Regions from separate parts of the Shinella sp. GW821-FHT10F02 genome, predicted to be linked through region 2. Evidence: predicted binding sites of a transcription regulator. Region 2 holds the regulator's gene; each other region holds the start of a gene.

Region 1 (4,322 bases), on a different contig from region 2:
CGCCTTGTCGATGATGTTCTTCGGGATCACCTCGCCCGTCGGGCCGAGCGCGCCCGGGGGCGTATGCGCGTTGCGCCAACGCGACAGCGCGTAAACCTGCATCTTGTAGAGGTCCTTGATCGGGTTGAAGCCGCCGTTCATGTCGCCGTAGAGCGTGGCGTAACCGACCGACATTTCCGACTTGTTGCCGGTGGTGACGACCATCGAGCCGAACTTGTTGGAGACGGCCATCAGGATCGTGCCGCGCGTGCGGCTCTGCAGGTTTTCTTCCGTGATGCCCTCTTCCGTGCCTTCGAAAAGTTCCGAAAGCGAGGAGAGGAAGCCGCTCACCGGCGCCTCGATCGGCACGATGTCATAGCGGCAGCCGAGCAGCTTGGCGCAATCGGCCGCGTCCTTCAGCGAATCCTTCGAGGTATAGCGGTAGGGCAGCATGATGCAGCGCACCCGTTCCTCGCCCAGCGCATCCACGGCAATCGCCGCGCAGATCGCCGAATCGATGCCGCCGGACAGGCCGAGCACGACATTCTTGAAGCCGTTCTTGTTGACGTAGTCTCGGAAGCCGAGCAGGCAGGCGCGGTAATCCGCCTCCTCGTGCTCGGGAATGCGCGACATCGGCCCGCCGTCGCAGACCCAGCCGTCGCCGCGCTTCTTCCAGGTGGTGAGCGCGATCGTCTCCTCGAACTGGCTCATCTGGAAGGCGAGCGACTTGTCCGTGTTGAAGGCGAAGCTCGCGCCATCGAACACCAGCTCGTCCTGGCCGCCGAGCTGGTTGGCGTAGATGAGCGGCAGCCCGGTCTCGATGACCTGCTTCAGCACCACCTGGTGGCGCACGTCGACCTTGGCGCGATAATAGGGTGAACCGTTCGGCGACAGCAGGATTTCGGCGCCGCTTTCGGCCAGCGTCTCGCAGACGCCGAGCTCGCCCCAGATATCCTCGCAAATCGGAATACCGAGGCGCACGCCGCGGAAATTGACCGGTCCAGGCATGGCGCCCTGGTCGAAGACGCGCTTCTCGTCGAACTCGCCGTAGTTCGGCAGGTCGACCTTGTCGCGCACCGCGATCACCTTGCCGCCATCGAGCACGGCGACGGCGTTGTAGCGCCCGGTCTCGTCCTGCCGCGGGAAGCCAATGATGACGCCGGGGCCGCCGTCGGCGGTGTCGTTGGCGAGGTCGTCCACCGCGCGGCGGCAGGCCTTCAGGAAGGCGGGTTTCAGCACGAGGTCTTCCGGCGGATAGCCGGAAATGAACAGCTCCGTCAGAAGCAGCAGGTCGGCGCCCTGGCGGGCGGCGTCCTCGCGCGCGGCGCGCGCCTTGGCGAGATTGCCGGCAATGTCGCCGACGGTCGGGTTCAATTGCGCAATAGCGATGCGCAGCGTCGCCTTTTCAGTCTCGGAAGTCATGTCTGCGGACCCGTTTCCTCATGGTGTCCGATCCTGCGGCCGCGCCTCGCTGCCGCACTCTCGAACGGTCGACAAGCTCTTTAGAGCATGCCGAGCGCTTTGGGAATGAAGGGCGGTGGGGTTTGCGTGCGGTTTGCGCGCGCTTTCGGCGCAAGCCCCGGTTTTTCAGCGTCTCGCGCCGAACATTGCCGCAGTGCAACAGGGGGAACCAAAGCACTGGATGAACGTTGCAGAAACCGTTCATCTCCTGTTCAAGATGACATCCATATGACAATGGTACGAAAGTTTTATGAAGTTTGGAGATGGCCTTGGCCCTGTTCACTCCCACTGCCGTGGCTATCGAAGCCGCCGAAGGCCTTGCCGTTGAAGCAGGCTTTTTCGCGCGTCATATCAAGGCGCTGGCGGTCCTGCGTTCGCTCGCCGTCTCCCTGCTTCTCGCCCTCCTTACCGTCGTTGCCGTCGAGCTTATCACGCGCGGCTCCGTTGACCAGACCTGGCTTTATTTCACCAACCCCGAACAGCCCGCCTGGACCACCACGGGCGTGTTCTTCCTGCTCTACCTCGCCATCGATGCCCTGATCGGCCGGCAGCACAAGGCCGTGCTGCTCGTTTCGCCGCTCGTCGTGCTGATGGGTGTCATCTCGCAGCAGAAGCAGGTCTTTCTCACCGACCCGCTCTATCCGACCGACCTGCTCTTCGGGCGCCAAATCATGGAGCTGATGCCGGTGCTGGTGCAGGACCGGCCGTGGACGGCCGCAGCCCTTGCGCTCGCCGTCGTCGCATCCGTCGCCGCCCTCATCAGCCTGTGGGTCTTCGCCTGGCGCCGCTTCCGCCCGCTGACGAAGAAGGAGCGCCTGACGCGGCTCGCCGTCGCACTGCCGCTCATCGCCGGCTTCGTCTCCATCATGGACTACAACGAGTTCTCCTGGGTCCGCGATCGGCTGAAGGTCTTCCCGATCATGTGGGACCAGGCGGAGAACTATCGCCACAACGGCTTCGTCATGGCCTTCGCCATCAACCTGCCGATGGCCAACGTGCAGGCGCCTGCCGGCTACATGGTCGATGCGATCGACAAGATCCCGTCGAAGCCGCTGCCGGCCGGCACGACGCACCGCTCCAAGCCCGACGTCATCGTGGTGATGAGTGAATCGCTGTGGGATCCGACGCGCATCCAGAGCGTAAAGCTCTCGGCGGATCCGATGCCGGTGATCCGCGAAAGCCAGAGCGGCAACGTCTTCTCGCCGGAATTCGGCGGGCTCACCGCCAATGTCGAATTCGAGGCGCTGACCGGCTTTTCCAACGCCTTCCTTCCCACGGGCAGCATTCCCTACCAGCAATATGTGCGCAAGCCGATCCCCTCGCTTGCCACCTTCTTCCGGGCGGAAGGTTATACGGCGCGCGCCATCCATCCGTTCTCCGGCTGGTTCTGGAACCGCTCCAGCGTCTACAAGGCCTTCGGCTTCCAGACCTTCAAGGACGTCGATAAGATGCCGCCGCTGGCAAAACGCGGCAACTTCACCTCGGACGAGGCGCTGATCAAGGAAATCATCCGCCAGGCGGATGCGCAGGAAGACCCGTTCTTCTTCTTCACCGTCACGCTCCAGGGCCACGGCCCCTATGACGACGGGCGCTATGCGAAGACGGACATTGCCGTGGACGGCAAGCTCGATGCGCGCGACAACCGCATGCTCGCCAGCTACGCGCAGGGCGTGAAGGAAGCGGACCAGAGCCTGAAGATGCTGATGGACTGGGCGAAGACGCGCGACCGCGAGACGATCATCGTCGTCTTCGGCGATCACCTGCCGCCGCTCAACACGGTCTACCAGAACTCCGGCTACATGAAGGGCATCACCGCCTCGCGCAAGGGCTCGCCCGAGCAGATGCAGAAGGAGCACGAGACCCCGCTCGTCATCTGGTCGAACAAGACCGGCACGGAAAAGGAGATCGGCACGATCAGCCCGGCCTTCCTGTCCTACTACATCCTCAAGGAAGCCGGCTTCGAGCATCCCTACTATACCGGCTTCCTCGGCGCGGTGCACGACAAGCTGCGTGTCATCGACCGCTACATGCTGATCGACGCCAAGGGCAAGGGCACGGCCGGCTGGGCGCGCAAGAAGACGATCGACCCGCTGGTGCGCGACTTCCGCTTCCTGCAGCACGACATCATGTTCGGCAAGCAGTACGGTCTCGAGCGCTTCTTCAATTCCCACGCAGAACTGATGGCGGCGGGCTTCTAAACAGCGCTAGGCTAGGGCTCCGATTCCCTTCTCCGGAGCCCGGCCCATGAGACCCTTCGACGACGCAGCCCAGATCCTCTTCGGCAAAGCCGCCAGCGAACTCGACGAGACCGAGCGGGAAGTGCTGCTGCACTCCCGCGAAGGCCGCATCCTGTCGGAAGACAGGAACGTCGCCTATGAGGCCAAACAGTCGTTCGGCGAACGCATCGCCGACGACATCGCCCGCATCGGCGGTTCGTGGGGCTTCATCATCGGCTTTTTTATCTTCCTGGTTGTCTGGACGGTTTCCAATACGATCCTGCTCACGCGCGACGCCTTCGACCCCTACCCTTTCATCTTCCTGAACCTCGTTTTGTCCATGCTCGCGGCCATCCAGGCGCCAATCATCATGATGTCGCAGAACCGGCAGGCCGCCCGCGACCGCTTCGAGGCCTCCAAGGACTATGAGGTCAACCTCAAGGCGGAGATCGAGTTGATCGCTCTACACCACAAGATTGATACGCACTTCATCGAAGAGATCGCAGGGCTCAAGCGCGAAGTTCTGCGCTTGCACAACATATTAGAAGGGCGAAACTAAATAGCGCACAATCAAAAAGTGCTTCATAATAAAACAACGCAATTTAAAGGGGAACTTAAGATTCAGGGTGCACCATGACCTCAGCATCCATTGGTGGATGCGGACAG
Region 2 (4,322 bases):
ATGTCCGCCAGAACACCGTGACGGCGCTCATCGGCCCGTCGGGCTGCGGCAAGTCGACGTTCCTGCGCACACTGAACCGCATGAACGACACTATCGAAGGCTGCCGCGTTACCGGCCGCATCACGCTCGACACAGACGATATCTACGATCCGAACATCGACGTCGTCGAACTGCGCGCCCGCGTCGGCATGGTCTTCCAGAAGCCGAACCCGTTCCCGAAGTCGATCTACGAGAACGTCGCCTACGGCCCGCGCATCCACGGCCTCGCCAAGGCGAAGGCCGACATGGACGCCATCGTCGAGTCCAGCCTGCAGAAGGCCGGCCTGTGGAACGAGGTGAAGGACCGCCTGCTCGAAGGCGGAACCGGCCTCTCCGGCGGTCAGCAGCAGCGCCTGTGCATCGCCCGCGCTGTCGCCGTCAGCCCGGAAGTCATCCTGATGGACGAACCCTGCTCGGCGCTCGACCCGATCGCGACCGCAAAGGTCGAGGAACTGATCCACGAGCTGCGCGCCAACTTCACGATCGTCATCGTGACGCACTCGATGCAGCAGGCGGCCCGCGTTTCGCAGCGCACCGCCATGTTCCACCTCGGCAACCTCGTCGAGGAGAACGACACCGACAAGATGTTCACCAACCCGGATGACCAGCGCACGCAGGACTACATCATGGGCCGCTTCGGCTGACGCCATCGTCGCCGAACCCCCTGAAAATCCGAGCGCATTAAGGACACAACCATGTCATCGACCCATATTGTCTCGATTTATGACGAAGAACTGAAGTACCTCTCCCGCCGCATCTCCGAAATGGGTGGCACGGCCGAGCAGATGGTGGCGGACTCTGTCCGTGCGCTCGTCACCACCGATGGTGCGCTGGCGCAGAAGGTGATCTCGGAAGACGTCATCCTCGACACCGCCGAGCGCCAGATCAACGAGAAGGCGATCGTCACGATCGCCAAGCGCCAGCCGGTGGCTGCGGACCTGCGCGAAATCATGGGCGCGATCCGTATCGCGGCCGAACTGGAGCGCGTCGGCGACCTCGGCAAGAACACTGCCAAGCGCGTCATCGCCGTGCAGAGCTCGGGTATGCCCCGCAAGCTTACCCGCGGCCTGGAGCACCTCGCCGAACTGACGCTGATCCAGCTCAAGGAAGTGCTCGACGTCTACGCCACCCGCTCGGTGGAGAAGGCCAAGGCCATCCGCGAGCGCGACGACGAGATCGACGCGATCTACACCTCGCTGTTCCGCGAACTCCTCACCTACATGATGGAAGATCCGCGCAACATCACGCCCTGCACCCATCTCCTGTTCTGCGCCAAGAACATCGAGCGCATCGGCGACCATGCGACCAACATCGCGGAAACCATCTACTACATGGCGACCGGCTCGCAGCCCGAAGGCGAACGCCCGAAGGACGACACCTCGACGTCAGTGGTCACTGCCGACGTCACTGAAGCCTCCGAGTAAGGAGTTTTGCCTCCATGGTGCCCAGAATCGCCGTCGTGGAAGACGAGGAGGCGTTGAGCGTCCTCCTGCGCTACAACCTCGAAGCCGAAGGTTTCGAGGTCGATACGATCCTCTCCGGTGACGAGGCCGAAGTGCGCTTGCAGGAGCGCATGCCGGACCTCCTCATCCTCGACTGGATGCTGCCGGGCGTTTCGGGCATCGAACTGTGCCGGCGGCTGCGCCAGCGGCCGGAGACCGAACGCCTGCCGATCATCATGCTGACGGCACGCGGCGAAGAGAGCGAGCGCGTGCGCGGGCTCGCCACCGGCGCCGACGACTATGTCGTCAAGCCGTTCTCGACGCCCGAACTCGTCGCCCGCGTGCGCGCCATGCTGCGCCGCGCCCGGCCGGAAGTCGTCTCGACGGTGCTGCGCTGCGGCGATATCGAGCTCGACCGCGAGACGCATCGCGTGCACCGCCGCACCCGCGAAGTCCGCCTCGGCCCGACGGAATTCCGCCTGCTGGAATTCCTGATGACCTCGCCCGGCCGCGTCTTCTCGCGCTCGCAGCTTCTCGATGGCGTCTGGGGCCACGACATCTATGTCGACGAACGCACGGTCGACGTGCATGTCGGCCGCCTGCGCAAGGCGCTCAACTTCGCCAACATGCAGGACGTCATCCGCACGGTGCGCGGCGCAGGCTATTCGCTGGAAGCCTGAGCGACCCCTTTCCTCCCAAGGACGAAAATGGGCCCTTCGGGGCCTGTTTGCGTTTTGGAGTATGGTCCGGCCCTACATCACAAACGAAAACGGACCCTTTCGGGTCCGCATCGCATGTGCCGTCGTGGAAAAGATCACCGCATCCGGCGGCGCTCGGCCGAGGGCTGGTAGGCGAGGCGCTGGTGGTAGGTGCAGTAGGGCGAGTTGTCCGGGGACTCGTTGCCGCAGAAGTGGAAGTCGTCGTTCAGCGGGTCGCCGATCGGCCATTTGCAGGTGCGCTCGGTGAGCTGGGTCAGCTCGAGCCGGCGCGACATGGGCACGACCACGTTGTTGCCGTTGGACGGAACCGGAAGCTGCTCGCGCTGCGTCTCGAAATCCGTCTCGACCTCTTCCTTGGTGATGGTGTTGCCGGCCGGGCGCACCACGGAACGGGCCGTCACGGCGCGGGCCTGGAAGGTCGTCGCGGGGCGCGGGGCTGCCGGCACCGGGCGCTTGGGGCGCGACGCGCTCTGCGTGCCGCCGGCCTTGGCGCGGCCCGGCAGGTTAAGCCGGTGCACCTTGCCGATAACCGCGTTGCGGCTGACGCCGCCGAGCTGTGCCGCGATCTGGCTCGCGCTCAGGCCCTCGCTCCAGAGCTTCTTGAGTTTCTCGACCCGCTCGTCTGTCCAGTTCATCTCTCGTCTCCGCTCGGCGCTCGCAATGCGGGAATCCCTCATCGCGTTCCGGACGGGTCCGGAATTTGAACGCCCTAACTCTTTTGGTGACTAGTTCCGCCGCATGCAGTCTAGTAATTGGTCTTTAACCTAGAGTTTGGGGGACTCTGTGACAAGAGTCGCAGGAATCCGGGCGAATCGATTTCCGAGTTTTCCCCAACTTGCTGGCCGGGTGTGACTCGATAGCGACACCTTCCGCGCGTGGCGTGAATCCTCACCTTGCGGGAGGTTCAGCACTATTTCGGGGTGCGATTTGTTGACATCCCGGCCTGAAATGCCGATAGTGCCGCATGCCGCCGAAAGGCGGCTTTTGATTTTTCTGGAGCCTGGAAAAGTCAAGCCGCGTTCACGTTTTTCCGCATCTCTTTTTCGGAGGATCCGCGCCATGGCCGATGCCGCGCCGCTCTATGAAACCTATATGCGTGCACCGCTCCGGTTCACGCGCGGGGAGGGCGTCTGGCTGATCGCCGAGGATGGCGAGCGATATCTCGACTTCGCCGCCGGCGTCGCCGTCAATTCGCTGGGCCATGCGCATCCGCATCTCGTCGCCGCGCTGAAGGACCAGGCCGACAAGGTCTGGCACCTGTCGAACCTCTATGAGGTTCCGGGCCAGGAAAGCCTCGGCCGCCGCCTGACGGAGGCGACCTTCGCCGACAAGGTGTTCTTCACCAATTCGGGCGCCGAAGCGCTGGAATGCGCGATCAAGACCGCGCGCCGCTATCATTTCGCCAAGGGCCATCCCGGCAAGTTCCACATCATCACCTTCGAAGGCGCCTTCCACGGCCGCACGCTCGCGACGATCGCCGCCGGCGGCCAGGAAAAGTACCTCGAAGGGTTCGGCCCCAAGGCCCCCGGCTTCCTCCAGGTCCCCTTCGGCGACATCACCGCCGTCAAGGATGCGATCACCGAAGAGACGGCCGCGATCCTGATCGAGCCGGTGCAGGGCGAGGGCGGCATCCGCCCGGTGCCGAAGGAATTCATGCAGGAGCTGCGCCAGCTCTGCGACGAATACGGCCTGCTGCTGGTTCTCGACGAGGTACAGTCCGGCGTCGGCCGCACCGGGCGCCTGTTCGCCCATGAATGGTCGGGCGTCACGCCGGATATCATGGCGGTCGCCAAGGGCATCGGCGGCGGTTTCCCGCTCGGCGCCTGCCTTGCCACGAACGAAGCGGCTGCCGGCATGGTCGCCGGCACACATGGCTCGACCTATGGCGGCAACCCGCTCGCCATGGCGGTCGGCAATGCGGTGCTCGACGTCGTGCTGGAAGAGGGCTTCCTCGATCATGTGCGCGACGTGGCGCTCGTCTTCCGCCAGGGTCTCGCGGCATTGAAGGATCGCTTCCCCGAGATCATCGAGGATATCCGCGGCGAGGGCCTGATGCTCGGCATCAAGGCAAGGATACCGACCGCCGAACTGCTCAAGGCCGTGCGTGCGGAAAAGCTGCTCG
Region 3 (4,322 bases), on a different contig from region 2:
CTCGATGGAGGCGGTGGCGGAAGAGAACCGGATCTGCGAGGCGGCGATCTGCTATACCGGCGACCTGCTGAATTCAGCCCGCCCGAAATACGACCTCAAATATTACACCGCGCTCGCCGCCGACCTCGAAAAGGCCGGCGCGCATATGATCGCGCTGAAGGACATGGCGGGTCTGTTGAAGCCGGCGGCGGCGCGCGTGCTGTTCAAGGCGCTGCGCGAATCCACCGACCTGCCGATCCATTTCCACACGCATGATACGTCGGGCATTGCGGCTGCGACCGTGCTTGCCGCCGTCGAATCCGGCGTCGACGTGGTGGATGCGGCGATGGATGCGCTCTCCGGCAACACCTCGCAGCCCTGCCTCGGCTCGATCGTCGAGGCACTGAAGGGCACCGACCGCGATCCGGGCCTCGATCCGGAATGGATTCGCCGCATCTCGTTCTACTGGGAAGCCGTGCGCTTCCAGTATGCCGCCTTCGAGAGCGACCTCAAGGGGCCGGCCTCCGAGGTCTACCTGCATGAAATGCCCGGCGGCCAGTTCACCAACCTCAAGGAACAGGCCCGCTCGCTCGGGCTTGAGACCAAGTGGCACAAGGTGGCCCAGGCCTATGCCGACGCCAACCAGATGTTCGGCGATATCGTCAAGGTGACGCCGTCCTCCAAGGTGGTGGGCGACATGGCGCTGATGATGGTTTCGCAGGACCTCACCGTCGCCGACGTGGAAAACCCTGCCAAGGACGTCTCCTTCCCGGAATCGGTCGTCTCGATGCTCAAGGGCGATCTCGGCCAGCCTCCGGGCGGCTGGCCGGCCGCTCTCCAGAAGAAGGCACTGAAGGGCGAGGAGCCCTATACCGCCGTGCCGGGCTCGCTGCTGCCGCCGGCCGATCTCGATGCCGAGCGCAAGGCGGTCGAGGAGAAGCTGGAGCGCAAGGTCGACGATTTCGAATTCGCCTCCTACCTGATGTATCCGAAGGTCTTCACAGACTATGCGCTGGCCGCCGATACCTATGGTCCGGTGAGCGTGCTGCCGACGCCGGCCTATTTCTACGGCCTCTCGCCCGGTGAAGAACTGTCGCCGGAACTGGAAAAGGGCGTCTCGCTCGTCATCCTGCACCAGGCGCAGAGCGAGCCGGATGCGCAGGGCATGGTGAAGGTGTTCTTCGAGCTGAACGGCCAGCCGCGCCTCATCAAGGTGCCGGACCGCAACCGCGCGGCGACGTCCACGGCGCGGCGCAAGGCGGATATCGGCAATGCCGCCCATCTCGGCGCGCCGATGCCGGGCGTCATCTCGACGGTCTCGGTCTCGGCCGGCCAGGCGGTCAAGGCCGGCGACGTGCTGCTCTCCATCGAGGCGATGAAGATGGAAACGGCGCTGCATGCGGAGAAGGACGGCACGGTCTCGGAGGTACTGGTCAAGGCCGGCGACCAGATCGACGCCAAGGACCTGCTCATCGTTTACGGTGCCTGATACGTCAAACGTCGCTTGAAAGCCAAACCCGGATATGGGATGGACGCCCATCCCATATCCTTGTTTTGTCTTGACGCAATTTCGGACGCAAAACCGCTGCACACTTTTGCTGAAATTGCTTTTAATACAGGCTTTCCATGAGCTTCGTCATTCGCACCGCCGATCTCGGCGACATTGCCGCTTTCACCGAAATCTATCGCGAGTCCGTGCTGAACGGGGTGGCGAGCTACGAGATCGACCCGCCCTCGCTCGACGAGATGGCGGCGCGCTTCCACGCGATCACCGAAAAGGGTTATCCCTATATCGTCGCCATCGAGCAGACCGGCCTCATCCTCGGCTACGCCTATGCCTCCGCCTTCCGCACGCGGCCGGCCTATCGCTGGCTCGTCGAGGATTCGGTCTATCTGGCGCCGGAAGCGCGCGGCAAGGGCGTCGGCAAGGCGCTGCTGGCGGAGCTCATTCGCCGCTCGACGGAGCTCGGCTTCCGCCAGATGGTCGCCGTCATCGGCGGCGCCCACCCGGCCTCCATCGCCGTGCACGCGGCGGCGGGCTTCGAACATTCGGGTCGCATGACCGCGACCGGCTTCAAGCACGGCCGCTGGCTCGACACCGTCTTCATGCAGCGCGCACTCGGCGACGGCGCGGAAACCGAGCCGTCTTCGGCGACCTATCCGGGGACGATGGCCTGAATCACGTCTCGATCAGCCGCAGCACCTTGTCGAACACCTTGAGCACCTGGTTGAGCTCATGGCCGCGTTTCAAAATGGTGCCGTGCTGGTTGACGACGCTGTAGGCGCCCTGTTTGGCGGCGAGTTTGGGATTTTTCTCGATGCGGTAGAGCGGCATTTCGCCCGAGCGCTTGAAGACGGAAAACACCGCCTTGTCGCGCATATGGTCGATTGCGTAGTCGCGCCATTCCCCTTCGCCGACCATCCGGCCGTAGACCCAGAGGATTGCATCGAGCTCCCGTCGATGGAAGGTTACAGGCAGCGGATCCCGGCTGCTCTTATATTCCCTAAGGTCGACCACGACATTGGAAGCCTGCAAATCCGGCTGATCAGTCATCGAATCTCCGCACCTCGTCTGTGACGGCTGGGTGACAGTGTGCCTGACCAAAACGGAAATGCAAGGCGGATGGGCGAAGACTTGCGTTTTCGCAAAAATCCTTCTCGCCGCAATTCAGACAAACAGACGCCCAATTTACGGGAGAAAGTCCGCCAGTCGCAGCCTCTACCTGCCTGCTGCCTTGTGCGGGAAGCAGGTATTGTCGGGGTGCGTCTGTCGAAGTTGCCCAGTATTCCGTTGCCGGTAGCTTCGTCTCGGTCCGGTCCGTCTTTCTTCGAACCCTCAAGCCCCAGCCCCTCGAAGAAGCCGGACCGGACCTCCCCTTACGGGGAATTTCAACGAGAAGCCTTATCTCCGGTCAAAACGGTCGCGCCCAAAATGGCGCCCGGCGTATCGGCCGTGCGCATGCGCTGCAAAAGCACGGCACAGCCGCCGGATTTCTTTTTCTTCTTCAGCATGTCGGCCGGCAGGACCAGGTTGGTCTCCTTGCCTTCCCACATGCCGATCGTTTCCATGTCGGTGACGGCGTGCCAGTAATTGACGCGCTTGCCGCGGTTCTCGCCCTTGTCGATGTCGATCGTGCGTTCGCGCTCGAAATAGGCGATGACGATATTGGCCTTGCCCTCGCCGGGGCCGACGCGGATGCGCAGCTCGTCGTTCTTCACCTCGACATCGACGGGCACGTCCAGCCCCTTGCCCTCGTTCGGCATGGCGCCGATGCGCGAGCGGATGCCGGAAATATCGGCGCCGTTGATGTGCTCACGGCCGTTCAGCACGGCCTGCGGCGTGTAGACGCCGCTGCGGCCGAACATGCGGGCATAGGCATATTGCCGGTCGGTATTGTCCTTGGAGGCGAGCGTGTCGGCCCAGCCGAGATAGTTCCAGTAATCGACATGGTAGGAGAGGGCGACGACCTCGCCTTCCTGCGCCAGCGCGGCGAGCGCCTTGTCGGCGGGCGGGCAGGAAGAGCAGCCCTGGCTGGTGAAGAGCTCGACGACACCCTTGGGCTTGATGGATTGCTTGGTGACGGATTCCTGGGCATGTGCAGCCCCTGCGCCGGCTCCGAGCGCAAGCAGGATCGCCAGACATTCCAGTATGTGCGGTCTCGGCATGATCATTTCCAATGGAGTGGCGGCGGGTGGCCAGCCATTTGAGCCCGTCATACGCGCTTGCCGGTTCAACAGGAAGTCACGATGGAGTGAGACTCATAGCTGAGAAAAACGCTCCGGAAAACGAAAAATGCCGGGGTTTTGGCCCCGGCATTTCGCATTTTGATGCTGAAAACGATCAGGCGGCGAGATCGCGCAGAACGGTCTGGAGAATGCCGCCATTGTTCATGTAGGTCACCTCGTCGAGCGTATCGATGCGGCAGAGGAGCGGAACCTCCTTCACCGTGCCGTCGGCATAGGTGATCCTGGCGATCTTCTTTTCGCGCGGCTTGATGTCGCCTTCGAGACCGTCGATTGTGACGACTTCGTCGCCCTTCAGGTCGAGCGTCGCCCAGGTCGTGCCGTCCTCGAAAACGAAGGGCACGATGCCCATGCCGACGAGGTTGGAACGGTGGATACGCTCGAAGGACTGCGCTACCACGGCCTTCACGCCGAGGAGGTTGGTGCCCTTGGCCGCCCAGTCGCGCGACGAGCCGTTGCCATATTCGACACCGGCGAAGATGACGAGCGGTACGCCCTCGGCCTTGTACTTCATGGCCGCGTCGTAGATCGACATCTCTTCCTTGGTCGGATAGTGGATCGTGTAGCCACCTTCCTTGCCGTTCGGGCCGAGCATGTGG
Region 4 (4,322 bases), on a different contig from region 2:
AGAGCGCCGTCGCCGAGTTCCTTGCGTGCGGCCTCCAGCGTTTCCGGATTGGTGCCGGTGACGGCGACGCGCGCGCCTTCCGCCAGGAATTGACGTGCCGTTTCCAGCCCGATGCCGCTGGTGCCGCCGGTGATGAGAGCGCGTTTGCCGTTGAGCCTGTCCATGATCGTTGTTCCTTCGAGGAATGTTGCTGTTTGCTGAAGGCGAATATGGCGCAGGCCGCGCGTTCGCACTACAATGCCGAAGGCAGATCTATTTTCCGGAAAAACCGAACGATGAAGCTCGACGGCATAACAAGTTTCGTGGCGGTCGCCGAAGCGGGCTCGATCAGCGAGGCGGCGCGCACGCTGCGGCTTTCCAAATCGGTGGTCAGCGAAAGGCTGGCGGAGCTGGAGCGCAGCCTTGGCGCAACGCTGCTCCACCGCACCACGCGGCGGATGTCGGTCACTGAGGATGGCGCCGCCTTCCTCGAACGCGCCACGCGCATCCTCAGGGAAGTGTCGGAAGCGGCGACCGATCTTGCCGAACGTCGCGGCACGCTTGCCGGTCCGATGCGCATTTCGGCGCCCGTCACCTTCGGCCGGCTGCATCTCGGGCCGGCGCTCTTTCCGTTCCTGGCGGCCAATCCGAAAATCGAAATGTCGCTCGACCTCGACGACCGCCGCGTCGACATCGCTTCGGGTGCCTATGACGGCGTGCTGCGCCACGGGACGATCGACGATTCCCGCCTGATGGTGTGGCGGCTGGCGCCAAGTCGCCGCGTGCTGGTCGCTTCCGGCGATTATCTCGCCAGCAATGGCATACCGGCGACGACGGCCGAACTGGACGGGCACAAGGGCGTCTTCTACACGAACCGCGGCGTGGCGGACTGGCGCTTCGCGACGGCTGACGGCATCGAGATCGTCCGGGCACGGGTGGGCTTGCGGGTCAACAATGGCGACATGCTGCGTGACGCGGCGGTTGCCGGCCTCGGCATTGCGCTGCTGCCGCTGTTCATTGCCGGGCCGGATATTCGCGCCGGCAACCTGAAGCTCATCGATGTCGGCGTGCGGCCGAGCCCGGAATTCATCTATCTCGCGCATCCCGAAGGACGCCGCTCGTCGGTCAAGCTTCGCGCGCTGGCGGATCATCTCAAGGCGGCCTTCGGCGACCCGCCCTATTGGGAGGAGGGGGCCGGCTGACACGCTATCCGATTGTTCGGCAAACCCGGAAGCGAGATCCGCCGTTGGTTGGCTAATGCGAACGACGGTTCGGTGATAGTCATGCTTCACCAACGGGCTGAAAGCGGCGGTCGATCGGATCGCCTTCCCGCTAGGTGGGAGACCAAAATGTTGAAAACCATCCTTGCCTTGGGACTGCTCGCCTTCGCCGCACCTGCCGGCGCCGAGGTCCCCGCCTTTCCGGCGTCCTTCAAGACGCAGGAGATCACCACCAACGGCGCAACCATCCATGTCCGCGTCGGCGGCGCGGGGCCGGCCGTCGTCCTGCTGCATGGTTACGGCGAGACCGGCGACATGTGGGCGCCGATGGCGGCCGATCTTGCCCGCGACCACACGGTCATCGTGCCGGACCTGCGCGGTCTCGGCCTTTCCTCCAAGCCTGACGGCGGCTTCGACAAGAAGACCCAGGCCGGCGACGTCGCCGGCGTGCTCGATGCGCTGAAGGTCGAAGAGATCGACCTGGTGACGCACGATATCGGCAACATGGTGGGCTTCGCCTTCGCCGCCGCGCATCCCGAGCGGACGAAAAGCTTCGTGCTGATCGATGCGCCGGTGCCCGGTGTTGGCCCGTGGGAAGAGATCCTGAAAAACCCGCTGCTCTGGCATTTCCGTTTCGGCGGGCCGGACATGGAGCGCCTCGTCGCCGGCCGTGAACGCATCTATCTCGATCGCTTCTGGAACGAGTTCTCGGCGACGCCCGCCCGCTTTACCGAAACGTCGCGCGAGCACTATGCCAAGCTGTATGCCCTGCCGGGCGCCATGCATTCGGGCTTCGCGCAGTTCGCGGCCTTCGACCAGGACGCGATCGACAACCGGGCCTTCCTGGCCGCCGGCGGCAAACTGACGATGCCGGTGCTGGCGATCGGCGGCGAGAAGTCGTTCGGCCCCATGATGGCGACCGTGATGCGGGCCGCCGCCAGCGACGTGACCGAAGGGGTGGTGCCCGATTCTGGCCACTGGATCATGGAGGAAAATCCCGAAGCCACGACGACAATGGTCCGGGCATTTCTCGACAAGGCAAACTGATCCTGGCCGGAAAGTGACCCGTCCTTCGACCTCCGCCCGGCCGGGCAGGGGTTTTGCGGCGCACTGTCACAAAAACATCATGCGGGCTTCCTAATAAGTTCTGGTGGCGGGATAAGACCGGTCGATCGACTGGCTTGGTGACCTGCCGCGCGTCCGGGCAAATGGATTCCGATCATGTTCGAAAACGATCATCTGAGCCGCATCAAGGCCGAAATCGCCGACAGCTTCGACGAGGAGCTGGAAATGCAGATGGAAGAGGAGCAGCTGGACGCGCTCGTCTCCGAGGGCATGTCCGAACCCGCGCCGCAGACGATCGAGCGGCGCATCTATTTCCGCGAGCTGTTCCGTCTCCAGCACGAGCTGGTCAAGCTGCAGGACTGGGTGCAGCACAACAAGCTGAAGGTCGTGGTGCTGTTCGAGGGCCGCGACTCCGCCGGCAAGGGCGGCGCCATCAAGCGCGTGACCCAACGCCTCAACCCGCGCGTCTGCCGCGTCGTGGCCCTGCCGGCGCCCACCGAGCGCGAGCGCAACCAGTGGTATTTCCAGCGTTATGCGGCCCATCTGCCGAGCGCCGGCGAAATGGTGCTGTTCGACCGCTCCTGGTACAACCGCGCCGGTGTCGAGCGCGTCATGGGCTTCTGCAACGCCGAAGAGCTTGAAGAGTTCTTCCGCTCGGTGCCGGAATTCGAGCGCATGCTGGTGCGCTCCGGCATCATCCTCATCAAATACTGGTTCTCGATCACCGACGACGAGCAGGAATTCCGCTTCCGCATGCGCATCCACGATCCGCTGAAGCAGTGGAAGCTCTCGCCGATGGACCTGGAAAGCCGTGTCCACTGGGAAGATTACACCAAGGCCAAGGAAGAGATGCTGGAGCGCACCCACATCCCCGAGGCGCCCTGGTGGATCGTCGAGGCGGTGGACAAGAAGAAGGCGCGGCTGAACTGCATCGCCCATCTCCTGACGCAGGTTCCCTATCAAGATGTGCCGAAGGCTCCGATCGAGCTGCCGGAACGCGTGCGGAATGACAATTACATCCGCCATTCCCCGCCGGACGACATGTATGTGCCGGAGGTCTACTGACATACCGGCAAGGACACGGATGGAGCATTTTATTTGAATCTCCTCCCTGAGATGGACAAGGAACACCCGCCGGGCCTCATCGGGGCCTGGCGGGCGCGTCCCGGCGAACGCGTGGTGCCGCTTGCGCCCCAGGACATCGGTCCGGCGCTCGGCGCCGAAGACGGCTGGGTCTGGCTACATGTCGATCTCGTCGACCAGCGCATGCAGGGCTGGCTTGCCGGCCATTGCCCCTTGCCCGCTACCGCGCGCGCCATTCTCGACGGACATGACGAAAGTCTGGTGCTCGGCCAGGAGGCCGGCACGCTGCACGGCGTCGTCGCCGACATGCAGATGGATATGGACCGCATGTCGACCACGATCGGCCGCATGCATTTCGCGCTCACCGACCGGCTGCTCGTCACCGGACGGCGGCATCCGCTGGAGGCTGTGGACCGGGTGCGGCGATCCTTTGCCGAAGGTTTTTCACCCGCAACGGCCTGCGAGCTTTTCGAGGGCATCGTCGCTGCCTTCTGCAAGAACACCAATCTCAGGCTCAACGAGGCGACCCGCCTGCTCGACGCGGTGGAAGACCGCATCGTCACCGAGCGGTTGAGCGACGAGCGCCGCAGCCTCAAGGAAGTCCGCCGGCTGGCTGTGTCGCTGCATCGCCCGGTGGCGGGCATGGTGGCGCTGTTCGAGGAGGAGGACCGCGAGGACTGGGCGCTCTCCGAGGCGACCCATGCCGTGCTGCACCGGCTTTCGCTGCGGCTGGAGCGGCTCGACCGCGAAATCGTCATGGTCAACGACCGCGCCCGTCTGCTCCAGGAAGAAATGGCGGCGGAACTGGCCGACGAATCGAACCGTAGCCTGCGGGCGATGGCGGTGATGAGCGCGCTGCTGCTCCCCGGCACGCTGGTCGTCGGCGTGTTCGGCATGAACACGGCCGGATTGCCGTTCAGCGTGGGTGAATCCGGATTCGGCTGGGCGATGGCGCTCGGCGTCGGCGCCACCGCG

The links. The regulator PhoB, encoded in region 2, activates phosphate uptake and scavenging genes when phosphate is short. The targets are predictions, from matches to a motif close to TGTCATNNANCTGTCAT.
Region 1: a site for PhoB is predicted at 1,658-1,674, ahead of AC1RWL_RS12200 (LTA synthase family protein). Genes of this name have one in related genera too.
Region 3: a site for PhoB is predicted at 2,554-2,570, ahead of AC1RWL_RS17125 (DUF2794 domain-containing protein). Genes of this name have one in related genera too.
Region 4: a site for PhoB is predicted at 2,311-2,327, ahead of ppk2 (polyphosphate kinase 2). Genes of this name have one in related genera too.

The regions. Positions count from the first base shown of each region.
Region 1 covers NZ_JBXASL010000003.1:496,992-501,313, reverse strand. The annotation lists gene AC1RWL_RS12205 (NAD+ synthase) at 1-1,401, opposite strand, end outside; gene AC1RWL_RS12200 (LTA synthase family protein) at 1,704-3,638, shown strand; gene AC1RWL_RS12195 (DUF1003 domain-containing protein) at 3,685-4,215, shown strand.
Region 2 covers NZ_JBXASL010000004.1:309,407-313,728, reverse strand. The annotation lists gene pstB (phosphate ABC transporter ATP-binding protein PstB) at 1-683, shown strand, start outside; gene phoU (phosphate signaling complex protein PhoU) at 735-1,463, shown strand; gene phoB (phosphate regulon transcriptional regulator PhoB) at 1,478-2,161, shown strand; gene AC1RWL_RS14640 (GcrA family cell cycle regulator) at 2,296-2,835, opposite strand; gene AC1RWL_RS14635 (aspartate aminotransferase family protein) at 3,260-4,322, shown strand, end outside.
Region 3 covers NZ_JBXASL010000005.1:203,962-208,283, forward strand. The annotation lists gene pyc (pyruvate carboxylase) at 1-1,468, shown strand, start outside; gene AC1RWL_RS17120 (GNAT family N-acetyltransferase) at 1,606-2,157, shown strand; gene AC1RWL_RS17125 (DUF2794 domain-containing protein) at 2,159-2,533, opposite strand; gene AC1RWL_RS17130 (DUF1223 domain-containing protein) at 2,869-3,645, opposite strand; gene acnA (aconitate hydratase AcnA) at 3,821-4,322, opposite strand, start outside.
Region 4 covers NZ_JBXASL010000001.1:1,014,490-1,018,811, forward strand. The annotation lists gene AC1RWL_RS04690 (SDR family oxidoreductase) at 1-164, opposite strand, end outside; gene AC1RWL_RS04695 (LysR family transcriptional regulator) at 276-1,181, shown strand; gene AC1RWL_RS04700 (alpha/beta fold hydrolase) at 1,329-2,246, shown strand; gene ppk2 (polyphosphate kinase 2) at 2,421-3,329, shown strand; gene AC1RWL_RS04710 (CorA family divalent cation transporter) at 3,381-4,322, shown strand, end outside.